4 regions of the Enterobacter sp. 3U4 genome follow, and region 4 is predicted to be linked to each of the others. Evidence: predicted binding sites of a transcription regulator. Region 4 holds the regulator's gene; each other region holds the start of a gene.
What was found. Region 4 encodes LexA, which represses DNA repair genes until DNA is damaged. Its sites were predicted from a motif close to TNCTGTATGTACATACAGNA; they were not measured.
Positions count from the first base shown of each region.

Region 1: the regulator LexA is predicted to act here: its motif matches at 2,273-2,292, upstream of RVY89_RS11525 (DNA translocase FtsK 4TM domain-containing protein).
Region 2: the regulator LexA is predicted to act here: its motif matches at 3,949-3,968, upstream of metR (HTH-type transcriptional regulator MetR).
Region 3: the regulator LexA is predicted to act here: its motif matches at 1,701-1,720, upstream of dinB (DNA polymerase IV).

Region 1 covers NZ_CP136665.1:2,405,977-2,411,605, forward strand. The annotation lists gene RVY89_RS11525 (DNA translocase FtsK 4TM domain-containing protein) at 1-2,195, opposite strand, end outside; gene lrp (leucine-responsive transcriptional regulator Lrp) at 2,331-2,825, opposite strand; gene trxB (thioredoxin-disulfide reductase) at 3,369-4,337, shown strand; gene cydD (heme ABC transporter permease/ATP-binding protein CydD) at 4,452-5,629, shown strand, end outside.
Region 2 covers NZ_CP136665.1:4,345,191-4,350,819, forward strand. The annotation lists gene rhtB (homoserine/homoserine lactone efflux protein) at 1-159, opposite strand, end outside; gene pldB (lysophospholipase L2) at 270-1,262, shown strand; gene yigL (sugar/pyridoxal phosphate phosphatase YigL) at 1,294-2,094, shown strand; gene RVY89_RS20675 (carboxylate/amino acid/amine transporter) at 2,177-3,076, shown strand; gene metR (HTH-type transcriptional regulator MetR) at 2,964-3,917, opposite strand; gene metE (5-methyltetrahydropteroyltriglutamate--homocysteine S-methyltransferase) at 4,033-5,629, shown strand, end outside.
Region 3 covers NZ_CP136665.1:3,048,846-3,054,474, forward strand. The annotation lists gene pepD (cytosol nonspecific dipeptidase) at 1-548, shown strand, start outside; gene dinB (DNA polymerase IV) at 625-1,683, opposite strand; gene nqrM ((Na+)-NQR maturation NqrM) at 1,791-1,994, opposite strand; gene nqrF (NADH:ubiquinone reductase (Na(+)-transporting) subunit F) at 1,994-3,217, opposite strand; gene nqrE (NADH:ubiquinone reductase (Na(+)-transporting) subunit E) at 3,228-3,824, opposite strand; gene RVY89_RS14690 (NADH:ubiquinone reductase (Na(+)-transporting) subunit D) at 3,831-4,469, opposite strand; gene RVY89_RS14695 (Na(+)-translocating NADH-quinone reductase subunit C) at 4,462-5,256, opposite strand; gene RVY89_RS14700 (NADH:ubiquinone reductase (Na(+)-transporting) subunit B) at 5,249-5,629, opposite strand, start outside.
Region 4 covers NZ_CP136665.1:3,724,987-3,730,615, forward strand. The annotation lists gene dinF (MATE family efflux transporter DinF) at 1-1,338, opposite strand; gene lexA (transcriptional repressor LexA) at 1,403-2,011, opposite strand; gene RVY89_RS17790 (diacylglycerol kinase) at 2,120-2,488, opposite strand; gene plsB (glycerol-3-phosphate 1-O-acyltransferase PlsB) at 2,643-5,063, shown strand; gene gntU (gluconate transporter) at 5,181-5,629, opposite strand, start outside.

The DNA of each region.
Region 1 (5,629 bases), 1.3 Mb from region 4:
TCACCGTTACGCATCAGCAGCGGGTGAATCAGGCTCTCCTGCGGCTGAGGCGCAGGCTGCTGGAACTGCGGCGGCTGTGGTGGCTGTGGTGGCTGCTGCGGTTGCGCGTACGGCTGCTGAACAGGTTGTTGCGGCTGCACATAGCCCTGTGGTGCTGGCTGCTGGCGTACAGGCTCTGCTTCCGGCATCACGCTCGGGGTAAATAAAGGCTCGCTCGGGCCATCATCCACCAGATCCTTCATGGGTGAGAATTCAAAATCAGACAGCGAGAACGGATTTGCACCAGCCGGTTGTTCACCTGAATAGCGCTGCTGCTGGGTGGCGGCGAACTGGCGCGCTAATTCCGCTTCTGCTGCGTCATCTTCGTCTTCAAGCAGCGGTTCATCGTGTTGATATTCTTCACCGTAGCGTTGATTCTGCTGCGCGGCGAACTGACGGGCCAGCTCATCCTGCTGCATTTCATCGGCGTCATCTTCGTACTCAGGCTCGCGCGCTTTTTCTTCGGCCATACGCTGGGAAGGCAGCTTGATACCATAAGAGGCAAGTTCACGGCGGGTTGGTACGCGAACGCGGTTAGGACGAGGCAGCTGTGGACCAATCCCCTCCTTCACCTGAGGACGTGGCGTCCCTCCGGTTGCCAGGCTAAAGACAGGTGCAGCCACTGCAGCGGCCGCGGTAGCCTGCTTCACGCTTTCCGCTACGGGTGCAACAGCAGGTGTCGGGTCGACCGGTGGAACGGAAACAGAAGGCGCTTTCGCAATTGGCTCCTGCACCGGTTCAGGTACAGGCTGATACCAGGCAGCAAGCTGCTCGCGTTCACGCGCACGACGCTCTTCGACTTCTTCAAAATAATACATTGGTGGACGAGAGGGTTTTACCTCTTCCACGATTTCAGGTTCAGGCTGCGGCTCTACATAAGGCTGCACGGGTTCAACCGGTTCAGGCGCATATTCCTGATAAGGTTGGGCCACAGGCTGTTCATAGTGCGGGTAATCTTGCGGCTCATACGCAGGCTGCGGCGGCTGATAAGGCTGCTGCCACTGCTCCTGCTGCACGGGGATGTAGCTTTCAGGTTCAGGCGCGATAACAGGCTCCGGCGTATGAACGCCTGGCGCAGTTTGCCAGTCAACCTGAGGCTGCTGAATAACGGATTCCGGCGGCGAAACCGGCGCGGATGGCATCACTGCATCGACTGGCGCGGCATACGCCTGCGCAGCGGTCGTCGCGGCTGCGGCTGCCGCAACCGGCTCGGTAACCGAGTGGCCATTTAACAGCGGATCGTATTCGTCGAAGTCACCAGGCGTGGCCCGGCTGCCGGAGAAGAGCACATCGTCAGGATCGACTGCGACACCCGCAGCACGATACGCCACCTGCTCGTCTTCATCCATGCGTTTACCGGAGAAGAGCGCCGCATCGGTTTTACGGCCCAGGGGGTTGGCAAATTTCTCAGCAACACGCTGACGACGCGCCAGCGCACCGCGCAGAATACGCGCACGACGAGACTCGCGATGCTGCACAGGTGCGTTATCTTCCTCTTCTTCTTCGTACTCGTCTTCATCAACCCACGTATCGTCACGGCGGGTACGGTTGCTGGCGAAGGTCAGAATAGTGAGGATAAAACTACCAATTTTCTCGGCAATGCTAACCCAGGACCAGCCGGTAAACAGCGTTAGCCCGGCCGCCCAAATGCACAGCAACGCCAGCGTGCCCCCGCTGCTGTGTAGCATAGGCTGCAGCGCAGAACTGAGTAAGCTGCCGATCACCCCGCCAGAGGCGAAGTACCAGATATCATCCGCATTGATTGCCGCCAGCCCGCACGAGGTGAGGATCAGCGCCAGCGCGCCAATCAGGCGCAGCGATACGGCAAAATAGTCGATGTAATCATCGTTCTGACGATGACGCCATGCAAACCAGCATCCGCCAATGATAATGACGGGAAGGGTGTAGGCCATCACACCGAAAATGAAGAACAGCGTGTCCGCAAGCCAGGCACCGGGGACACCGCCTAAATTATGGATAGGCTCATGCCATGCAGTTTGTGACCAGCTGGGATCTGAGGGGTTGAAACTGAGTAAGGCAGCCATCAGCCAGACGGCAAAAAGGGCAATAACAATCAGCAAAGCCTCGAGGAGACGACGTCCGCTGCTTAGCTTCGATAGTGTGACTTCTTTGTCTTCAGTGTATTCCTGGCTCAAAAAAGGCTCTCCAGGTATCAGGCATTTCCTGCCTTTTTGCTAAAACGGACAACAGCGCCGGGACTCCCCGGCACTGTTGCTGTATGGATTAACAGGAGTGTAATCAAACTACGCTGATTTTGCACCTGTTCCGTGTTAGCGCGTCTTAATAACCAGACGATTGCTCTGTTTGACCTCTTCCATCACCACATAGGTACGGGTGTCGTTCACGCCTGGCAGACGCAGCAGGGTTTCCCCCAGAAGCTTACGGTAGGCGGACATATCAGGCACACGGGTTTTCAACAGGTAGTCGAAATCACCGGACACCAGGTGACACTCTTGAATTTCTTCAAGTTTTTGTACAGCGGCGTTAAATTGCTCAAACACATCCGGCGCACCACGATTCAGAGTAATCTCAACAAATACCAGAAGTGAGGCATCCAGATAATGCGGGTTCAGCAGAGCCGTATAGCCCTGAATGAAACCCTGTCTTTCCAGTCGGCGCACACGCTCAAGGCACGGCGTCGGGGAAAGTCCCACACGTTTTGAAAGCTCGACGTTGGAAATACGCCCATCCTTTTGCAATTCATTAAGAATGTTACGATCGATACGGTCGAGATCTTTGCCAGGGCGCTTCTTGCTATCTACCATTATTATTGTCTCTCTGTATTCCTTCCCTACTCCTGCCTGGACCCTGTGCACATCACTGTTCAGAGCCTGTACCCGTTAGTCATCACATCGCCTGATTATGTTATAGACGCGATGCGGATTCGGGTTCTGTTGGTAAGAAGACCGTTGCCCGAAGGCAGTCACCGACATCACGTATGGCGTCTGTCCACGCCATGCGTAGATTTCACTGACCCGGTAAAAATGGCATTTACGTGCATGCCTATGCGGCATACGGTTAACGCGGTTTTTTTTCTTCCTTGAATGTTTTCGCAAAAGCGCAGGGGATTGTCAAAGCAAAACATCTTTTTTTAGTACAACATGCCGGATATTCATTGCGGCAGGGTATTAATCCTCATTTTATTGCCTTACAAACGACCGCTTTTCTGGAAAAATGTGATGTTATAGCGCCTCATTCATCGTCCGTGGCTATTACACAGATTGATATCAAAATTGCTGTGCTCTTTTTTTACGGCAACAAATTCCCTACAATCCAGCCAAATGTCTGCCAACAACAATGGGGATCTCATGGGCACGGCCAAACACAGTAAGCTGCTAATCCTTGGTTCTGGACCTGCGGGATATACCGCAGCGGTCTATGCTGCACGCGCTAACCTGCACCCGGTACTTATCACCGGTATGGAAAAAGGCGGTCAGCTGACCACCACCACCGAAGTGGAAAACTGGCCAGGGGACCCGAACGACCTGACCGGGCCGCTGCTGATGGAACGTATGCACGAGCATGCCGCCAAATTCGAAACCGAAATTCTGTTCGACCACATTAATAAGGTCGATCTGCAGAACCGTCCGTTCCGCCTGACGGGCGACAGCGGCGAATACACCTGCGACGCGCTGATCGTCGCCACCGGTGCCTCTGCCCGTTACCTCGGTCTGCCATCTGAAGAAGCGTTCAAAGGCCGCGGCGTCTCTGCCTGCGCAACCTGCGACGGTTTCTTCTACCGCAATCAGAAAGTCGCGGTCATCGGCGGCGGCAACACCGCTGTGGAAGAAGCACTCTACCTGGCGAACATTGCCTCTGAAGTGCACCTGATTCACCGTCGCGAAACCTTCCGCGCAGAAAAGATCCTGATCAAACGTCTGATGGATAAAGTGGCAAGTGGCAACATCGTGCTGCATACCAACCGCACCCTGGAAGAGGTGACAGGCGACCAGATGGGCGTTGCCGGTCTGCGTATCCGTGATACCCAGAACACCGATAACGTCGAAACGCTGGAAGTGGCGGGTCTGTTTGTGGCCATCGGTCACAGCCCGAACACCGCAATCTTCGACGGTCAGCTGGAGCTGGAAAACGGCTACATCAAAGTGCAGTCCGGCATTCACGGTAATGCGACTCAAACCAGCATCCCGGGCGTATTCGCGGCCGGCGACGTGATGGATCACATTTATCGTCAGGCAATTACCTCTGCGGGCACCGGCTGTATGGCCGCGCTGGACGCTGAATGCTACCTCGATGGACTGGCTGAACAAGGTAAATAATCTTTACAAGTCAGTAACAAACGTAAATAAAGGCGGCGATAAGTCGCCTTTATTGTCTCCCCGTTGTAACATTGCGCTGCCCAATTTCTAATAACGTCACCTGCAAAGTACGCAATGGAAAAAACCCGTCAACAAGAGTTAACACGCTGGCTGAAACAGCAAAGCGTTATTTCCCGCCGCTGGCTTACGATTTCCCGTTTCCTGGGTTTCGTCAGCGGTCTGTTGATTGTTGCCCAGGCATGGCTGCTGGCCCGCATTCTTAATCACATGATCATGGAGAACATCCCGCGCGAAGCGCTCCTGCTGCCCTTTATTGTCCTGATCCTGATTTTTGTTCTGCGCGCCTGGGTGGTATGGCTGCGTGAGCGCGTCGGTTTTCACGCCGGACAGCACATCCGCTACGAGATCCGCCGTCAGGTGCTCGATCGTCTTCAGGAAGCCGGGCCCGCGTGGATCCAGGGAAAGCCGGCCGGTAGCTGGGCGACGCTGATCCTTGAGCAGATTGACGATATGCACGACTACTACGCGCGCTATCTTCCGCAGATGGCCCTTGCCGTCTTCGTTCCGCTGCTGATCGTGGTCGCCATCTTCCCGGTGAACTGGATGGCTGCGCTGATTCTGATGGGCACCGCCCCGCTGATCCCGCTGTTTATGGCGCTGGTCGGGATGGGGGCAGCGGATGCCAACCGCCGTAACTTCCTGGCACTGGGTCGCCTGAGCGGCCATTTCCTCGATCGTCTTCGCGGCATGGAGACATTGCGCATTTTTGGCCGCGGTGAAGCGGAAACCGAAAACATTCGCCTGGCGTCACAGGACTTCCGTCAGCGCACCATGGAAGTGTTACGCCTCGCCTTCTTGTCTTCTGGCGTACTGGAATTCTTCACCTCACTGTCGATAGCCCTCGTGGCGGTCTACTTCGGCTTCTCCTACCTCGGCGCGCTGGATTTCGGCCATTACGGCACGGCGGTGACTCTTTCTGCCGGTTTCCTGGCGCTGATCCTGGCCCCGGAGTTTTTCCAGCCGCTTCGCGATCTGGGAACCTTCTATCACGCCAAAGCTCAGGCGGTTGGCGCCGCCGATAGCCTTAAAACGTTCCTGGAAACGCCGCTGGCCCACCCGGAGCGCGGTGACGTAACGCTGAATGCGAAAGATCCGGTGACCGTTGAAGCGCAGGACTTTTCCATTCTGTCGCCCGAAGGCAAAGTGCTCGCCGGTCCGCTGAACTTTACCTTACCTGCCGGGCAACGCGTGGTCCTTGTCGGCATCAGCGGTTCCGGGAAAAGCTCTCTGCT
Region 2 (5,629 bases), 620 kb from region 4:
ATGGATGCCCAGCCCGGCCTGCAAACCGGCAATCGACGCCACCGCACCGCGATAGCCGTGGTTGATGGAGGTCGTCATGGTGTTAATAGCACCCGACCCCGGAGAAAGGCTGAGGATAATGGATGTCAGCAGGTAGGCGAACCACCACTCGAAGGTCATTTGAAACTCCCGAACCGTCTATTTTTATGCCACAATACGCTATTATTGAGTCATTTTGTGACCGGTGACGAAAAAAACGATATTCCCTGGATTACGTGAGTGGAAACCCAATGTTTCAGCAGAAAAAGGACTGGGAAACACGAGAAAACGCTTTTGCTGCTTTCTCTATGGGGCCGCTGACCGATTTCTGGCGGCAGCGTGAGGAAGATGAGTTTACGGGCGTCGGGGGCATCCCGGTGCGTTTCGTTCGTTTCCGAAATGAAAAAAATGACCGGGTGATTGTGGTCTGCCCTGGGCGTATTGAAAGCTACGTTAAATATGCCGAGCTGGCCTATGACCTGGTCCATATGGGGTTCGATGTATTGATCATCGACCATCGTGGGCAGGGGCTATCCGGGCGCATGCTTCCGGACACTCACCGTGGGCACGTCGATCGCTTCAGCGATTACGTCGACGATTTTGCCGCGTTCTGGCAGCAGGACGTTCAGCCCGGTCCCTGGCGTAAACGGTACATCCTTGCGCACTCCATGGGCGGCGCCATTTCGACGCTGTTTTTGCAGCGTTACGCGCATCAGTGCGACGCCATTGCGCTCACCGCGCCGATGTACGGTATCGTCATCCGATTCCCCGACTGGATGGTGCGTCATCTTCTTGACTGGGCTGAGGGCTATCAGCGCATTCGTGAAGGTTACGCCATAGGCACAGGACGCTGGCGCGCGCTGCCGTTCGCCATCAACGTCTTAACCCACAGTCGGCAGCGTTATCGCCGCAACCTGCGCTTTTATGCCGATGAACCACGCTTACGCGTCGGCGGCCCGACCTGGCATTGGGTGCGGGAGGGTATTCTGGCCGGTGAGCAGGTGCTGGCGGGCGTAGGCGATGATGACACGCCGACGCTTCTGATTCAGGCGGAAGAAGAGCGTGTGGTGGATAACCGCATGCATGACCGGTATTGTGAACTGCGCGCTGTAGCCGGTCACCCTTGTGAAGGGGGTAAACCGCTGGTCATTCACGGCGCGTTCCATGAGATCCTTTTTGAAAAGGACGCTATGCGCTCAGTCGCGCTCAACGCCATTGTTGAATTTTTCAACAGGCATAATTGATTGTTGTTTTCCACCAGAGGCTGAAATTCCTATGTACCAGGTTGTTGCATCTGATTTAGATGGCACGCTGCTTTCCCCCGACCACACCCTGTCGCCGTACGCGAAAGAGACATTAAAACTCCTGACTGCCCGAGGCGTGAACTTTGTGTTCGCCACCGGCCGCCACCACGTGGACGTGGGGCAGATCCGCGATAATCTTGAGATCAAATCGTACATGATCACCTCCAACGGTGCTCGCGTGCATGATACCGACGGCAACCTGATCTTTACTCACAATCTGGATCGCGATATTGCCGCCGATCTGTTTGGCGTGGTGCACAATAATCCGGCTATCGTCACGAACGTTTACCGTGACGACGACTGGTTTATGAACCGCCACCGCCCGGATGAAATGCGTTTCTTCAAGGAAGCGGTATTCAACTACTCCCTGTACGAACCGGGTCTGCTTGAGCCGGAGGGGATCAGCAAGGTGTTCTTCACCTGTGATAGCCATGAAGAGCTGCTCCCGCTGGAACAGGCGATTAACGCCCGCTGGGGCGATCGCGTCAACGTGAGCTTCTCAACGCTCACCTGTCTGGAAGTAATGGCGGGTGGCGTCTCCAAAGGCCACGCCCTGGAAGCGGTCGCGAAACGTCTGGGCTTCGAGCTTAAAGACTGTATCGCCTTTGGTGACGGCATGAACGATGCCGAAATGCTGTCGATGGCGGGCAAGGGCTGCATCATGCAGAACGCACATCAGCGTCTGAAAGATCTGCACCCGGAGCTGGAGGTGATTGGTTCTAACGCTGACAACGCGGTACCGAAATACCTGCGCAAGCTGTTCCTTGAATAATCTTCATTTGATTGTTTATTGCTCAGATGTCAACTAAAGAGTTCGCTACAATGCCTCTCCTTCTTTCTGAGAGACAAGCATTGTGGCGCTACTCATTATCACCACTATCCTGTGGGCCTTCTCCTTTAGCCTGATTGGCGAATACCTTGCCGGTTCAGTCGACAGCTACTTCTCGGTGCTGATGCGCGTGGGATTGGCGGCGCTGGTATTCCTGCCGTTTCTGCGCACGCGCGGACAGTCGCTGAAAACGATCGTGCTGTACATGCTGGTGGGGGCGATGCAGCTCGGCATCATGTACTTGTTCAGCTTCCGGGCTTACGTCTATCTGTCCGTCTCGGAATTCCTGCTCTTTACCGTACTGACGCCGCTCTACATCACGCTGATATACGATCTGCTGAGTAAACGCCGTCTTCGCTGGGGATACCTGCTGAGCGCGGCGCTGGCGGTGATCGGCGCGGCGATTATTCGCTACGACAAAGTGAGCGATCACTTCTGGACCGGGCTGATGTTCGTCCAGCTCGCCAACATCAGTTTCGCCATCGGCATGGTGGGCTACAAACGCCTGATGGAAACCCGTCCGATGCCGCAGCATAATGCGTTCGCCTGGTTCTACATGGGAGCCGCGATTGTCGCGGTGGCGGCGTGGTTTATGCTCGGTAACCCGCAAAAACTGCCGACAACCACCGTGCAGTGGGGCGTTCTGGTCTGGCTGGGCGTGGTGGCGTCAGGGCTGGGGTACTTCATGTGGAACTACGGCGCGACGCAGGTCGACGCCGGTACGCTGGGGATCATGAACAACGTGCATGTCCCGGCTGGGCTGTTGGTCAACCTCGCCATCTGGCAGCAACAGCCTCACTGGCCAAGCTTCCTTATTGGGGGAGCGGTGATCCTGGCTTCGCTGTGGGTCCATCGCCGCTGGGTCGCTCCGCGCTCCGCACAAACGGAAGGTGGTCGCACGCGTGGTTCCGCGCTGAGCGAATAAACGCCTCCGTAATCGGCTGACGCTGCTCGCCATCGCGCACGGCGGCGTACAGTCGGCTCCACAGTCCTTCACCCAGGGTTTTGGTCACCACCAGACCCTGGCGTTCAAAGCTCTCTACCACCCAGTGCGGCAGCGCCGCGATACCCATTCTGGCCGCCACCATCTGAATCAACAGCAGGGTGTTATCCACGCTTTTCAGCTGTGGGCTAATGCCCGCGGGCTGCAGGAAGTGGCGCCAGATATCCAGACGACTGCGCTGGACCGGATAAATCAGCAGCGTTTCCGTCGCCAGGTCTTCCGGCGTGATGCGCGTTTTGGCCGCCAGCGGGTGGTCCGGCGCCAGCACCAGGCGCACTTCATAATCAAACATCGGCGAATAATGCAGGCCACTGCGCGGCAGAATATCGGACGTCATCACCAGATCCAGCTCGCCCTGCTGCAGCGAGGGCTGCGGGTCAAAGGTCACGCCGGATTTAAAGTCCATCTCCACCTGCGGCCACTTCTGGCGGAAGTTCTCAAGCGCGGGGGTCAGCCACTGAATACAGCTATGGCACTCAATGGCGATACGCAGCGTTGTCTGCTGCGGTTCGTTACACGCCTGCAGCGCGCTGGCGATCTGCGGCAGGACCTGATTCGCCAGCTGCAACAGGATCTCGCCCTGGGGCGTAAAGCGCAGCGGCTGGCTCTTACGCACAAAAAGACGGAAGCCGAGGCGTTGTTCCAGATCGCTGAACTGGTGAGAAAGGGCGGACTGGGTCTGGTGCAGCGTGGCCGCCGCCGCCGCGAGCGAGCCGCAGTTCCGCAACGCTTGTAGCGTTTTCAGGTGTTTTATCTCGATCATGAAAGTCCTTCACTTCGCCATGAACATTTTGCGCTTGAGGAATATACAGTACCTGCCAATTATAGAAGTGTAAACATCTGGACGTCTAAATAACGAATTTCACAAGGGGTACACCATGACAATCCGCAATCACACTCTCGGTTTCCCTCGCGTTGGCCTGCGTCGCGAGCTGAAAAAAGCGCAAGAAAGCTACTGGGCTGGGAACGCAACCCGCGAAGAACTGCTGGCGGTGGGACGCGAGCTGCGCGCCCGTCACTGGGAGCAGCAAAAACAGGCGGGCATTGACCTGCTGCCGGTGGGCGATTTCGCCTGGTACGACCATGTTCTGACGACCAGCCTGCTGCTTGGCAACGTGCCGGCTCGTCATCAGAACAAAGATGGATCGGTAGATATCGATACCCTGTTCCGCATCGGCCGTGGCCGTGCGCCAACGGGTGAGCCAGCGGCAGCGGCGGAAATGACTAAGTGGTTTAACACTAACTATCACTATATGGTGCCGGAGTTCGTAAAAGGCCAGCAGTTTAAACTGACCTGGACGCAGCTTCTGGATGAAGTGGACGAAGCGCTGGCGCAGGGCCACCAGGTGAAACCCGTGCTGCTTGGGCCGGTGACGTACCTGTGGCTGGGCAAAGTAAAAGGCGAGTCGTTTGACCGACTCAGCCTTCTGAAGGATATTCTGCCGGTCTACAAACAGGTGCTGATTGAGCTGGGCAAACGCGGCATTCAGTGGGTGCAAATCGACGAACCCGCGCTGGTGCTCGAACTGCCGCAGGCATGGCTCGATGCCTTCAAACCGGCGTATGACGCGCTCACCGGTCAGGTAAAACTCTTGCTGACGACCTATTTTGAAGGCGTGACGCCGAACCTGAACACTATTACCGCGCTGCCGGTGCAGGGCCTGCATGTAGACTTTGTACACGGTAAAGATGATGTGCTGGAGCTGCACAAGCGCCTGCCCGCAGACTGGCTGCTGTCCGCTGGCCTGATTAACGGTCGAAACGTCTGGCGTGCCGATCTCACCGAGAAATACGCACAAATAAAAGACATCGTCGGCAAACGTGAGCTATGGGTGGCCTCTTCCTGTTCCCTGCTGCACAGCCCGATCGATCTGAGCGTGGAGACCCGCCTGGATGCCGAGGTGAAAAGCTGGTTTGCCTTCGCCCTGCAAAAATGCGAAGAGCTGACGCTGCTGCGCGACGCGCTGAACAGCGGCGACACGGCGGCGATTACCGAATGGAGCGCCCCGATCCAGGCGCGTCGTCACTCGGCACGCGTGCACAATCCGGCGGTGGAAAAACGCCTGGCGGCCATCACCGCCCAGGACAGCCAGCGTAAGAGTCCGTATGAGGTGCGCGCCGAAGCGCAGCGTGCCCGCTTCAACCTGCCTGCGTGGCCGACCACTACCATTGGTTCCTTCCCGCAAACCACCGAAATCCGCGGCCTGCGTCTGGACTTCAAAAAGGGCAACCTGGATGCGAATCACTACCGCACCGGTATCGCCGAACACATCAAGCAGGCGATTATCGAGCAGGAGCGGCTGGGGCTGGACGTGCTGGTGCACGGTGAGGCCGAGCGTAACGACATGGTGGAATACTTCGGTGAGCACCTTGACGGCTTCGTCTTTACACAGAACGGCTGGGTGCAGAGCTACGGCTCCCGCTGCGTGAAGCCGCCGGTGGTGATCGGCGACGTCAGCCGTCCGGAAGCGATCA
Region 3 (5,629 bases), 680 kb from region 4:
CTGTTTCTACAGATAAAGCCGCGCTGACCGCGCAGTCTCGTGACACCTTCGTTCAACTGCTGAACGCGACGCCAAACGGCGTGATCCGCAACTCTGACGTGGCGAAAGGCGTGGTGGAAACCTCACTGAACGTGGGCGTGGTGACCATGGGCGACGACAGCGCGGAGATCATCTGCCTGATCCGTTCCCTTATCGACAGCGGTAAAGAGTACGTGGTGAGCATGCTGGAATCTCTGGGTACGCTGGCGGGCGCGAAAACGTCAGCAAAAGGCAGCTACCCGGGCTGGCAGCCGGATGCAAGTTCTCCGGTGATGGCGCTGGTGCGTGAAACCTATCAGCGTCTGTTCAACAGCACGCCGAACATTCAGGTGATCCACGCGGGTCTGGAATGTGGTCTGTTCAAGAAACCGTATCCGGACATGGACATGGTTTCTATCGGGCCAACCATTACCGGTCCGCACTCGCCGGATGAGCAGGTTCATATCGAAAGCGTTGGTCACTACTGGACGCTGCTGACTGAACTGCTGAAGGCGATCCCTGCTAAGTAATTCCCTCACCCCAGCCCTCTCCCAAAGGGAGAGGGTGAAAAACGCAGGCCCGGTAAGCGTAGCGCTCCGGGCTTTTTTACAATCCCAATACCAGCTGCCGCTCTAACTGCGGATCCAGCAGCGTAACGTGCAATCCCACCAGCCTCACCCCTCGCCCGCCCCGGCGCTCTTCCCATGCCTTTTTTGCCGTCGCGATAAGATCGTCTTTATTCAGACGCGGCCAGACGTGTTCCTGCGTGGTCTGCTGGAAGTCGTTGAATTTGAGCTTGATGCCCTGTCGGGCGATGAGCAGGTCCGGCTTCACCTTGCTTAAGCGTCGTTCCAGCTCGGGGTAAAGCTGTTCCGTGATAATAGTTTCGCATTCAGACCAGTCATGAATATCTTCAATGAGGGTGCGCTCAACGCCGACGGATTTCCGCAGCCGTTCGCTGTTCACATCGCGATCGTCAATCCCCTGGCTGCGCTCCCACAGCACGCGGCCAAACTTTCCAAAGCGCTTAAGCAGCATGGCGAGATCGCTGCGCTGCACGTCTTCGCAGGTGCGTAACCCCATGCTTTCCAGCTTTGCGGCGGAAACTTTCCCCACGCCGGGGATTTTGCCGAGCGGCAGCGTTTTTAAAAATGCAGGCACCTCTTCCGGCGTGATGACGTACTGGCCGTTGGGCTTATTTAAATCCGAGGCAATTTTGGCAAGGAATTTAACGGGCGCGACGCCCGCAGACGCCGTCAGGTTCAGCTCGTTGAAAATCGTCTGGCGGATCTCCTGAGCCATCAGCGTGGCGGAGCCGTGGCAGTGCACGCTGTCGGTCACATCCAGATAGGCTTCGTCCAGCGACAGCGGCTCTATCAGAGAGGTATAGCGGGAGAAGATTTCCCGAATGTGAAGGGAAGCCTCTTTATAGGCTTCAAACCGGCCGGGCAGAAGCGTGAGATGAGGGCAAAGCTTTAAGGCCATCGCCGTCGGCATGGCGCTTCGCACGCCAAATTTGCGCGCAGGATAGTTGGCGGTGCTGATGACACCACGCTGAACGCGGCTGCCGCCAATGGCGATGGGAATTTCCCGCAGCGCCGGGTTGTCACGCATCTCCACTGCGGCAAAAAAGCAGTCCATATCAACATGGATTATTTTGCGCATAGTAAGCCCTCACTCATTACTGGATAAGTATACAGTAAATAAATGAGGATTGAGAAGTAGGCGTGAGAATTGTCGGGTGGCGGCTTTGCCTTACCCGACCTGGCAGATTAAATGATGCGCTGCTGCTCGCGCGCCATGCGTTTTTTGCGGGCGTCGCACGGTTCCGGGCAGTCGCAGACCTTCTCCATACCAATGGAGGAAATACCGCCGCAGCTGCCCTGAATGCTTTTCCGCTTAACGATCCAGCCTAACGACATGCCGAAGATGACAAGCACAAAAACCACAAAGGTTGCCAGAAAGGTCAGCATCATCAGCCTCCAAAGTCATCAAGCATGATGTTCTCATCTTCGACGCCGAGATCCTTCAGCATCTTAATCACGGCGGCGTTCATCATCGGCGGACCACACATATAGAACTCGCAGTCCTCGGGCGCCGGGTGCTGTTTGAGGTAGTTTTCATACAGCACGTTGTGGATGAACCCCGTGTAGCCCGTCCAGTTATCTTCCGGCTGCGGATCGGAGAGCGCAACGTGGAAGGTAAAATTCGGGTTTTCACGCGCCAGCTGTTCAAACTCGTCGTCGTAGAACATTTCGCGCAGCGAGCGCGCCCCGTACCAGAAGCTGATTTTACGCTTGCTGCCGAGCCGCTTGAGCTGGTCAAAAATGTGCGAGCGCATCGGGGCCATACCGGCACCGCCGCCGATAAAGACCATTTCCGCGTCGGTATCTTTCGCGAAGAACTCCCCGAACGGACCGGAGATGGTCACTTTATCTCCCGGCTTCAGGGACCAGATGTATGACGACATCACGCCCGGCGGCGCATCCGGGACATTCGGTGGCGGCGTGGCGATACGCACGTTGAGCATGATAATGCCCTTCTCTTCCGGGTAGTTGGCCATCGAGTAGGCGCGCAGCGTCGGCTCTTTTACCTTTGATACAAAGCGGAAGAGATTGAATTTATCCCAGTCGGCGCGGTATTCATCCGGCACGTCGAAGTCCGCATAGGCGACGGTATGCTCAGGACACTCAATCTGAATGTATCCTCCGGCGCGGAACGGAACATCTTCCCCTTCTGGCACCCGCAGCTTCAGCTCTTTAATAAAAGTGGCTTTGTTATCATTGGAGATAACCTCGCACTCCCATTTTTTGACGCCGAAGATCTCTTCCGGCAGCTCAATCTTCATGTTCTGACGCACTGCGACCTGGCAGGCCAGACGGCAGCCCTCTTTTGCCTCACGCTTAGTGATATGCGCCAGCTCGGTGGGCAGAATATCGCCGCCGCCCTCTTTTACCGTCACGCGGCACTGTCCGCAGGAGCCGCCGCCGCCGCAGGCTGAGGAGACAAAAATACCGTTCCCTGAGAGCGTGTTGAGCAGTTTGTCACCCGCAGGCGTGCGGATCTGATTCTGCGGATCGTCATTAATATCAATCACCACGTCGCCGGAATTCACCAGCTTCGCCCGCGCCGCCAGAATGAGTCCTGACAGCACCAGTACAATCAGCGTGAACATCACCACGCCAAGAATAATTTCCATCTGTTAGCCCTTATAGCTGCACACCGGAGAAGGACATAAAGCCCAGCGCCATCAGACCGGTGGTGATAAAGGTGATCCCTAAGCCGCGCAGACCCGCAGGCACGTTGGCATATTTCATTTTCTCGCGGATCCCCGCCATGGTGACAATCGCCAGCATCCAGCCGATGCCGGAACCAAACCCGTACACCACGGATTCACTGAAGTTGTAATCACGCTGAACCATAAACGAGACGCCGCCAAAGATGGCGCAGTTCACCGCGATCAGCGGCAGGAAGATCCCCAGCGCGTTGTACAGCGACGGGAAGTACTTATCGAGGATCATCTCGAGTATTTGCACCAGCGCCGCGATCACCCCGATAAAGGTGATGAAGTTCAGGAAGCTGAGATCAACCCCTTCCACCAGCGCGCCGTCCCGCAGCACGAAGTTGTACACCAGATTGTTAATCGGAACCGAAAGCCCCAACACAACGGTGACCGCGATACCGAGACCAAATGCCGTCGACACTTTTTTGGAAACCGCAAGGAACGTACACATGCCGAGGAAAAACGCGAGCGCCATGTTTTCAACAAACACCGCGCGCACAAACAAACTCAGGTAATGAGCCATTGTCGGTTACTCCTTTTCCTGCTGCTCTGGTCTCAACGTACGAATCAGCCAGATCAGCAAACCGATAATGAAAAATGCGCTAGGGGCCAGCAGGAACAGGCCGTTTGGCAGATACCAGCCGCCGTTTTGCACCGTGTCCAGCACCGTGATCCCAAACAGCTTGCCGCTGCCAATCAGCTCGCGCAGGAACCCCACGGTAAGCAGGATCGCGCCGTAGCCCAGTCCATTGCCGATACCGTCCATAAAGCTCGCCAGCGGCGGCATTTTCATAGCGTAGGCTTCCGCACGCCCCATGACGATACAGTTGGTGATGATCAGCCCGACAAACACCGAGAGCTGTTTGGAGGTTTCATAGGCGAAGGCGCGCAGCAGCTGATCGACCACGATCACCAGCGAGGCGATGATCGCCATCTGCACGATGATCCTCACGCTGTTGGGAATGTGGTGGCGGATCATCGAGATAAACATGCTCGAAAACGCCGTGACCAGCGTGACCGCCAGCGTCATCACCACCGCCGTTTCCAGCTTGGTCGTCACCGCCAGGGCTGAACAGACGCCCAGCACCTGCAGCGTGATCGGGTTATTGGCGAGCAGTGGGCCAATGAGCACCTTTTTGACTTCTTTCAGTTCACCGGTATCAGCCATTGTTCAGCGCTCCTTCACGTACGTTTTTCAGGAAAGGACCAAAGCCCAGCTCGCCCATCCAGAAATCAAAACTGTGCTGCACGCCTTTTGAGGTGAGCGTGGCGCCGGAGAGCCCGTCAACGGCGTAGTCGTCACCGGGACGTGCCGCCCCTTTCATCACCTTCAGCGCAGGCAGACCGTTATCGTCGAGCACTTTCTTACCGACAAACTGTGCCCGCCAGTTAGGGTTTTCCACTTCGCCACCCAGCCCCGGCGTTTCGCCCTGGTCGTAATACGTAATGCCTTTGACCGTGCGGCCATCCGTATCCAGTGCCACAAAGGCATACATCATTGACCACAGCCCGTTACCGTAAATAGGCACTACCACTTCCTGAATGCGTTTTTGGGGATCGCGAACCAGATAGATTTCGGCCAGATTGCTGCGACGCTTAATCCCGGCGGGATCTTGCGATGCTTCGAGCGTCAGGCTCATCTGCGGATCTTTCAGCGCTAGCGCCTGGTTGAAGGTTGCCGGGTCTTTATCCAGCAGCTGACCGGTTTTTAAATCCACCAGACGCGCGGAAATACGTTCGGCAAAGACGGCCGAAACGTCGTCTGCGCTCATCCCCTCCTGCATCAGCCCGGCCACGGCCAGAATGTTGCGCTGTTTATCCAGGGCACGTTGCTCCTGCTGCAGGGGTTTTAACCCCACGGCAGAACCGGCCACGACAATGGAGCAGACCAGACAGAGCACCAGCACCACCAGCAGCGTTTTGCTGATGCTGTCGTTATTTTTTACTTCAGCCACGCGCCTTCCTCCGCTTGATGTTGGCCCGCACCACCAGGTAATCGAAGAGTGGCGCAAACAGATTGGCAAACAGAATCGCCAGCATCATCCCCTCCGGATACGCCGGGTTGACCACGCGGATCAGGACACACATCGCGCCAATGAGCACGCCATAGCTCCATTTACCTTTATCGGTAAACGAGGCCGAGACCGGGTCCGTCGCCATGAACATCATGCCGAACGCGAAGCCACCCAGCACCAGATGCCAGTACCACGGCATGGAGAACATCGGGTTGGTGGTTGAACCAATAACGTTGAACATCGTGGCGGTCAGCACCATGCCGATCATCACGCCCGCCACAATCCGCCAGGAGGCCACGCGCCCAAACAGAAT
Region 4 (5,629 bases):
TCACGATATATCGTGACGTGAAGAGAACCAGGTATCGTTTTGCCAGTGGCGGTGCCAGATAAAAGCCAGCGATATCCCTCGCAGCGAGAGGAAAACGGCCAGGGCCAGCCACAAGCCGTGATTACCCAGCCAGGGAAGCGTTAGCAGCGTCAGGCCAAACCCTGCCGCTGCGACCGCCATGCTGTTGCGCATTTCAGCCCCGCGCGTCGCACCAATAAACATGCCGTCCAGCAGATAACACCAGACGCCGACCACCGGTAAGACGACTTGCCAGATGAGATAGTGGCTCGCCAGCTCGCGCAGCGCAGGAAGAGACGTAAGCAATGCAACGATCTGCTCACCAAAGCAGGCGTAAACCAGGCCGAACGCCAGCGCCACCAGCCCAGACTGACGGCAGGCTGCCCGCCAGACGTCCCGAAGCTGCCCGCTTTCGCGCGCGCCGTACGCCTGTCCGGAATGCGCTTCAACCGCATAGGCAAAACCGTCCAGCGCGTAGGCGGTAAAGGTCAGAAGCGTCATCAATACTGCATTGACCGCAACGATTTCTGGCCCCAGCCGAGCCCCGAAAACCGTCAGCGCGCCGAAGCAGAGCTGAAGCAGCAGCGAGCGCAGCATGATGTCACGATTGAGGGCCAGCAGCTTACGGATATTGCCGCGCCATGCGGTTTTGAGCTGCGCAAGGGAGATCCCGCGCATCGCCAGCACGCGCCAGACCATCCACAGACCAATGATAAAGGTTCCGTATTCGGCAATTGCCGTCGCCAGCGCCGCGCCCTGCACGTTCATATGCAGGCCCATTACCAGCCAGACATCCAGCACAATGTTGAGAAGGTTGCCTACCACCAGCAAAATCACTGGTGCACGGGCGTACTGCACGCCCAGTAGCCACCCGAGCAGAACCAGGTTAGCCAGCGAGGCGGGTGCGCTGAGCCAGCGGATTTCAAGGAAACGTCGCGCCTGCTCTAATACCGCCTCGCTGCCGCCAACAACATGGAGCGCAAGGTCGATCAGGGGAGTACGTAATAAAACGATTAACGCCCCCGCGCCAAGCGCGAGGATCAGCGGCTGCACCAGCGCGCGCGCCAGACGCAGCGGATCTTTTGCACCATAAGCCTGTGCCGTGAGCCCGGTGGTGCTCATGCGCAAAAAGAGCAGCAGCATAAACAGGAAGCTGGTTGCCGTCGCGCCAATCGCCACGCCGCCAAGATAAACAGGCGAATCAAGATGACCAATAACGGCAGTATCGACCAGACCCAGCAAGGGAACCGTAATATTGGAGAAGATCATCGGCAGAGCAAGACGCCACAATGCCTTATCGGATGCCGTCAGCAGTGACATGAAAAAATACCGGGAGTGGGGAATGAATCAGGCTACAGCGGTGCCATAGCCTGTCGGGAAGAGGTTACAGCCATTCACCGTTGCGGATCACCCCAACCGCCAGTCCTTCGATAGAGAAGTTCTGTTCGCGGAGATCGACCACAATGGGTGAAAACTCGCTGTTTTCAGGCAGCAACTGTACGCTGTTACCCTGTTTTTTCAGACGCTTAACCGTCACTTCGTCATCAATGCGCGCCACAACCACCTGGCCGTTTCGCACATCCTGCGTTTTGTGCACCGCAAGCAGATCGCCGTCAAGAATGCCGATGTCTTTCATCGACATACCGCTAACGCGCAGCAGGAAATCAGCGCTCGGTTTGAACATGCCAGGATCGACCTGGTAATGGCCTTCAATGTGCTGCTGAGCCAGTAAAGGCTCACCAGCAGCAACACGGCCTATCAGCGGAATGCCCGTCTCTTCTTCCACCAGCAGGCGGATGCCGCGTGACGCACCTGAAACAATCTCAATCACGCCTTTACGCGCCAGCGCTTTCAGGTGTTCTTCAGCAGCATTCGGAGAACGGAAGCCCAGACGCTGCGCGATTTCCGCACGCGTGGGTGGCATACCCGTCTGGCCGATATGATCCCGGATGAGATCAAACACCTCTTGTTGCCTGGTCGTTAACGCTTTCATTCCGCCCCCTGGGTGTATATACAGTTATGCTGTGAGTATATACAGTCAAAGGCGATTTTGGAACCAAAAACTGCACAAAAAACCAGGGACTTAATTATTCCTCGAGGCTCATCGGAAATGTGACCAAAGCAGCGTGACCCAGGTGATAACGGCAGTGATAATCGCCAGCAACACGGCAGCAGAGCCCATGTCTTTTGCGCGGCCAGAAAGCTCGTGGAAATCGGAACCAATGCGATCAACAACGGCTTCAATAGCGCTATTAAGAATTTCCACTATCATCACCAGAAGCACGGAACCGATAAGAAGTACGCGGGTAATAGCATCAACATCAAGGAAACAGGCGACGATCACCGCGATGATAGCGGCGACGCCCTCCTGGCGAAAGGCGGCTTCGTTGATCCACGCGGCACGGAAACCTTTCCATGAATAACCGGCGGCTTTGATGATACGCGTTAACCCAGTGGTATTATTGGCCATTAAAAGAACCTTTTATGAAAAAAAGCGTCAGTAACAGGAACTGTAGCGCGTTTCGCTACAGCCTGAAGTATGACGGGTAACAACAGAAATTTTGCGCGCTTTCTGTTATCCTTGCGCCGCAATTGCATTATTAACCAGAGGCTTTACATCGTTTATGTCCGGCTGGCCACGAATTTACTACAAATTACTTAATTTACCATTAAGCATCCTGGTAAAAAGCAAGTCTATCCCAGCAGAACCCGCGCTGGAATTGGGGCTCGATACGTCACGTCCCATTATGTACGTTTTGCCTTATAACTCGAAGGCTGACTTACTGACGCTTCGCGCCCAGTGTCTGGCGCATGATTTACCTGACCCGCTTGAACCGCTGGAAGTTGACGGTACATTGCTGCCGCGCTACGTGTTCATTCACGGTGGACCTCGCGTGTTTACCTATTACACGCCAAAAGAAGAGTCCATCAAGCTGTTCCACGACTATCTCGACCTGCACCGCAGCAATCCCGATCTGGATGTGCAGATGGTGCCGGTATCGGTGATGTTTGGTCGTCGTCCGGGCCGTGAAAAAGGTGAAGAGAATCCGCCGCTGCGCATGCTTAACGGCATCCAGAAGTTCTTCGCGGTCTCCTGGCTGGGACGCGACAGCTTCGTGCGTTTCTCCCCTTCCGTTTCGCTGCGTCGAATGGCGGACGAGCACGGCACGGACAAGATCATCGCGCAAAAACTGGCGCGCGTGGCGCGTATGCACTTCGCCCGTCAGCGCCTGGCTGCCGTAGGGCCGCGTCTCCCGGCGCGTCAGGATCTGTTCAACAAGCTGTTGGCATCCAAAGCGATTGCCCGCGCCGTTGAAGACGAAGCGCGCAGCAAGAAAATTTCGCATGAGAAAGCCCAGCAGAACGCCATTGCGCTGATGGAAGAGATTGCAGCGAACTTCTCCTACGAGATGATTCGCCTGTCCGATCGCATTCTCGGTTTTACCTGGAACCGCCTGTATCAGGGCATCAACGTTCATAACGCCGAGCGTGTACGCCAACTGGCGCATGATGGCCATGAGATTGTCTATGTTCCCTGCCACCGCAGCCACATGGACTACCTGCTCCTTTCCTACGTGCTCTATCACCAGGGGCTGGTACCGCCGCACATTGCTGCCGGTATCAACCTGAATTTCTGGCCAGCAGGTCCGATTTTCCGCCGCCTGGGCGCCTTCTTTATTCGTCGTACCTTCAAGGGCAACAAGCTCTACTCCACCGTGTTCCGCGAGTATCTGGGCGAGCTGTTTAGCCGCGGCTATTCCGTCGAGTACTTCGTTGAGGGCGGTCGTTCCCGTACCGGACGTCTGCTCGATCCGAAGACCGGCACGCTGTCGATGACCATCCAGGCGATGCTGCGCGGAGGAACCCGTCCCATCACGCTTGTGCCAATCTACATTGGCTATGAGCACGTGATGGAAGTGGGCACGTATGCCAAAGAGCTGCGCGGTGCGACCAAAGAGAAAGAGAGCCTGCCGCAGATGCTGCGCGGCCTGAGCAAGCTACGCAATCTCGGTCAGGGCTACGTGAACTTCGGCGAACCAATGCCGTTAATGACGTACCTGAACCATCACGTTCCCGAGTGGCGCGAATCCATCGATCCTATCGAGGCGATTCGCCCGGCCTGGCTGACGCCAACGGTCAACGGCATCGCGTCCGAGCTGATGGTGCGCATTAACAACGCCGGTGCGGCTAACGCCATGAACCTGTGCTGTACGGCTCTTCTGGCTTCGCGTCAGCGCTCGCTGACCCGTGAACAGCTCACGGAGCAGCTGGATTGCTATCTGGACATGATGCGCAACGTGCCGTATTCCGTTGATTCAACCGTGCCTTCTGCTACCGCCAGTGAGCTTATCGATCACGCGCTGCAGATGAACAAGTTTGAAGTCGAAAAGGACACGATCGGCGACATCATCATTCTGCCGCGCGAGCAGGCAGTTCTGATGACCTACTACCGCAACAACATCACCCATATGCTGATGCTGCCGTCGCTCATGGCGGCTATCATCACCCAGCATCGCCGTATCTCGCGTCAGGAACTATTGCGTCACGTTGAGACGCTCTATCCGATGCTGAAAGCGGAGCTGTTCCTGCGCTGGAGCAAAGATGAGCTGGCGGGCGAACTGGACAAACTGACGGAAGAGCTGCGTCGTCAGGGGTTGATCACCGTCTCAAACGACGAATTGCACATCAATCCGTCGCGTTCCCGTACCCTGCAACTGCTGGCGGCCGGTGCGCGCGAAACGCTGCAGCGCTACGCCATTACGTTCTGGCTGCTGAGTGCGAACCCGTCTATCAACCGCGGTACGCTTGAGAAAGAGAGCCGGACGCTGGCACAGCGCCTGTCCGTTCTGCACGGCATTAACGCCCCTGAATTCTTCGACAAAGCGGTCTTCAGTTCTCTGGTCCTGACGCTGCGTGACGAAGGTTTCATCAGCGATACGGGCGATGCCGAGCCGGAAGAGACGCTGAAGGTTTACCAGATGCTGGCTGAACTGATTACGTCGGATGTACGTTTGACGATTGAGAGCGCGACGCAGGGCGAGTGATGTGAAAAAGCCGGGTGGTGGTTTCACCTGACCCGGCCTGGTGTTCTGCATAATAAAAAGGCCCGGTAAGCGCTTACGCTACCGGGCCTTATTTTTAGCCTTGTTAAATCACCGCGTTTAGCTGAGCAGCGTAAAGGCAATCATCCCGACAATCGCACCCGTCGTGCCGAGGATGGTCTCCATCAGCGTCCAGGTTTTCAGGGTTTGCGCTTCGGTGGCGCCGGTAAATTTACCGAACAGCCAGAAGCCTGCGTCGTTAACGTGAGAGACCACAATCGAACCGCCCGCGATACAGATAGACAGCGCCGCCATCTGCGCACCGGAGTAGTTCAGCTGTTCAATCACCGGCATCACCAGACCCACGGCGGTTAAACACGCCACGGTTGCGGAACCCTGGATGATACGCACCGCCGCAGCCAGCACGAAGCAGGTGACCGCAATCGGCAGGCCCATCCCGGTCAGCGCTTCGCCGAGAGCCGGGCCCACGCCGGAATCCACCAGCACCTGCTTGAACACGCCGCCGGCACCGATCACCAGCAGGATAATACCCGCAGGCTGCAGCGCGG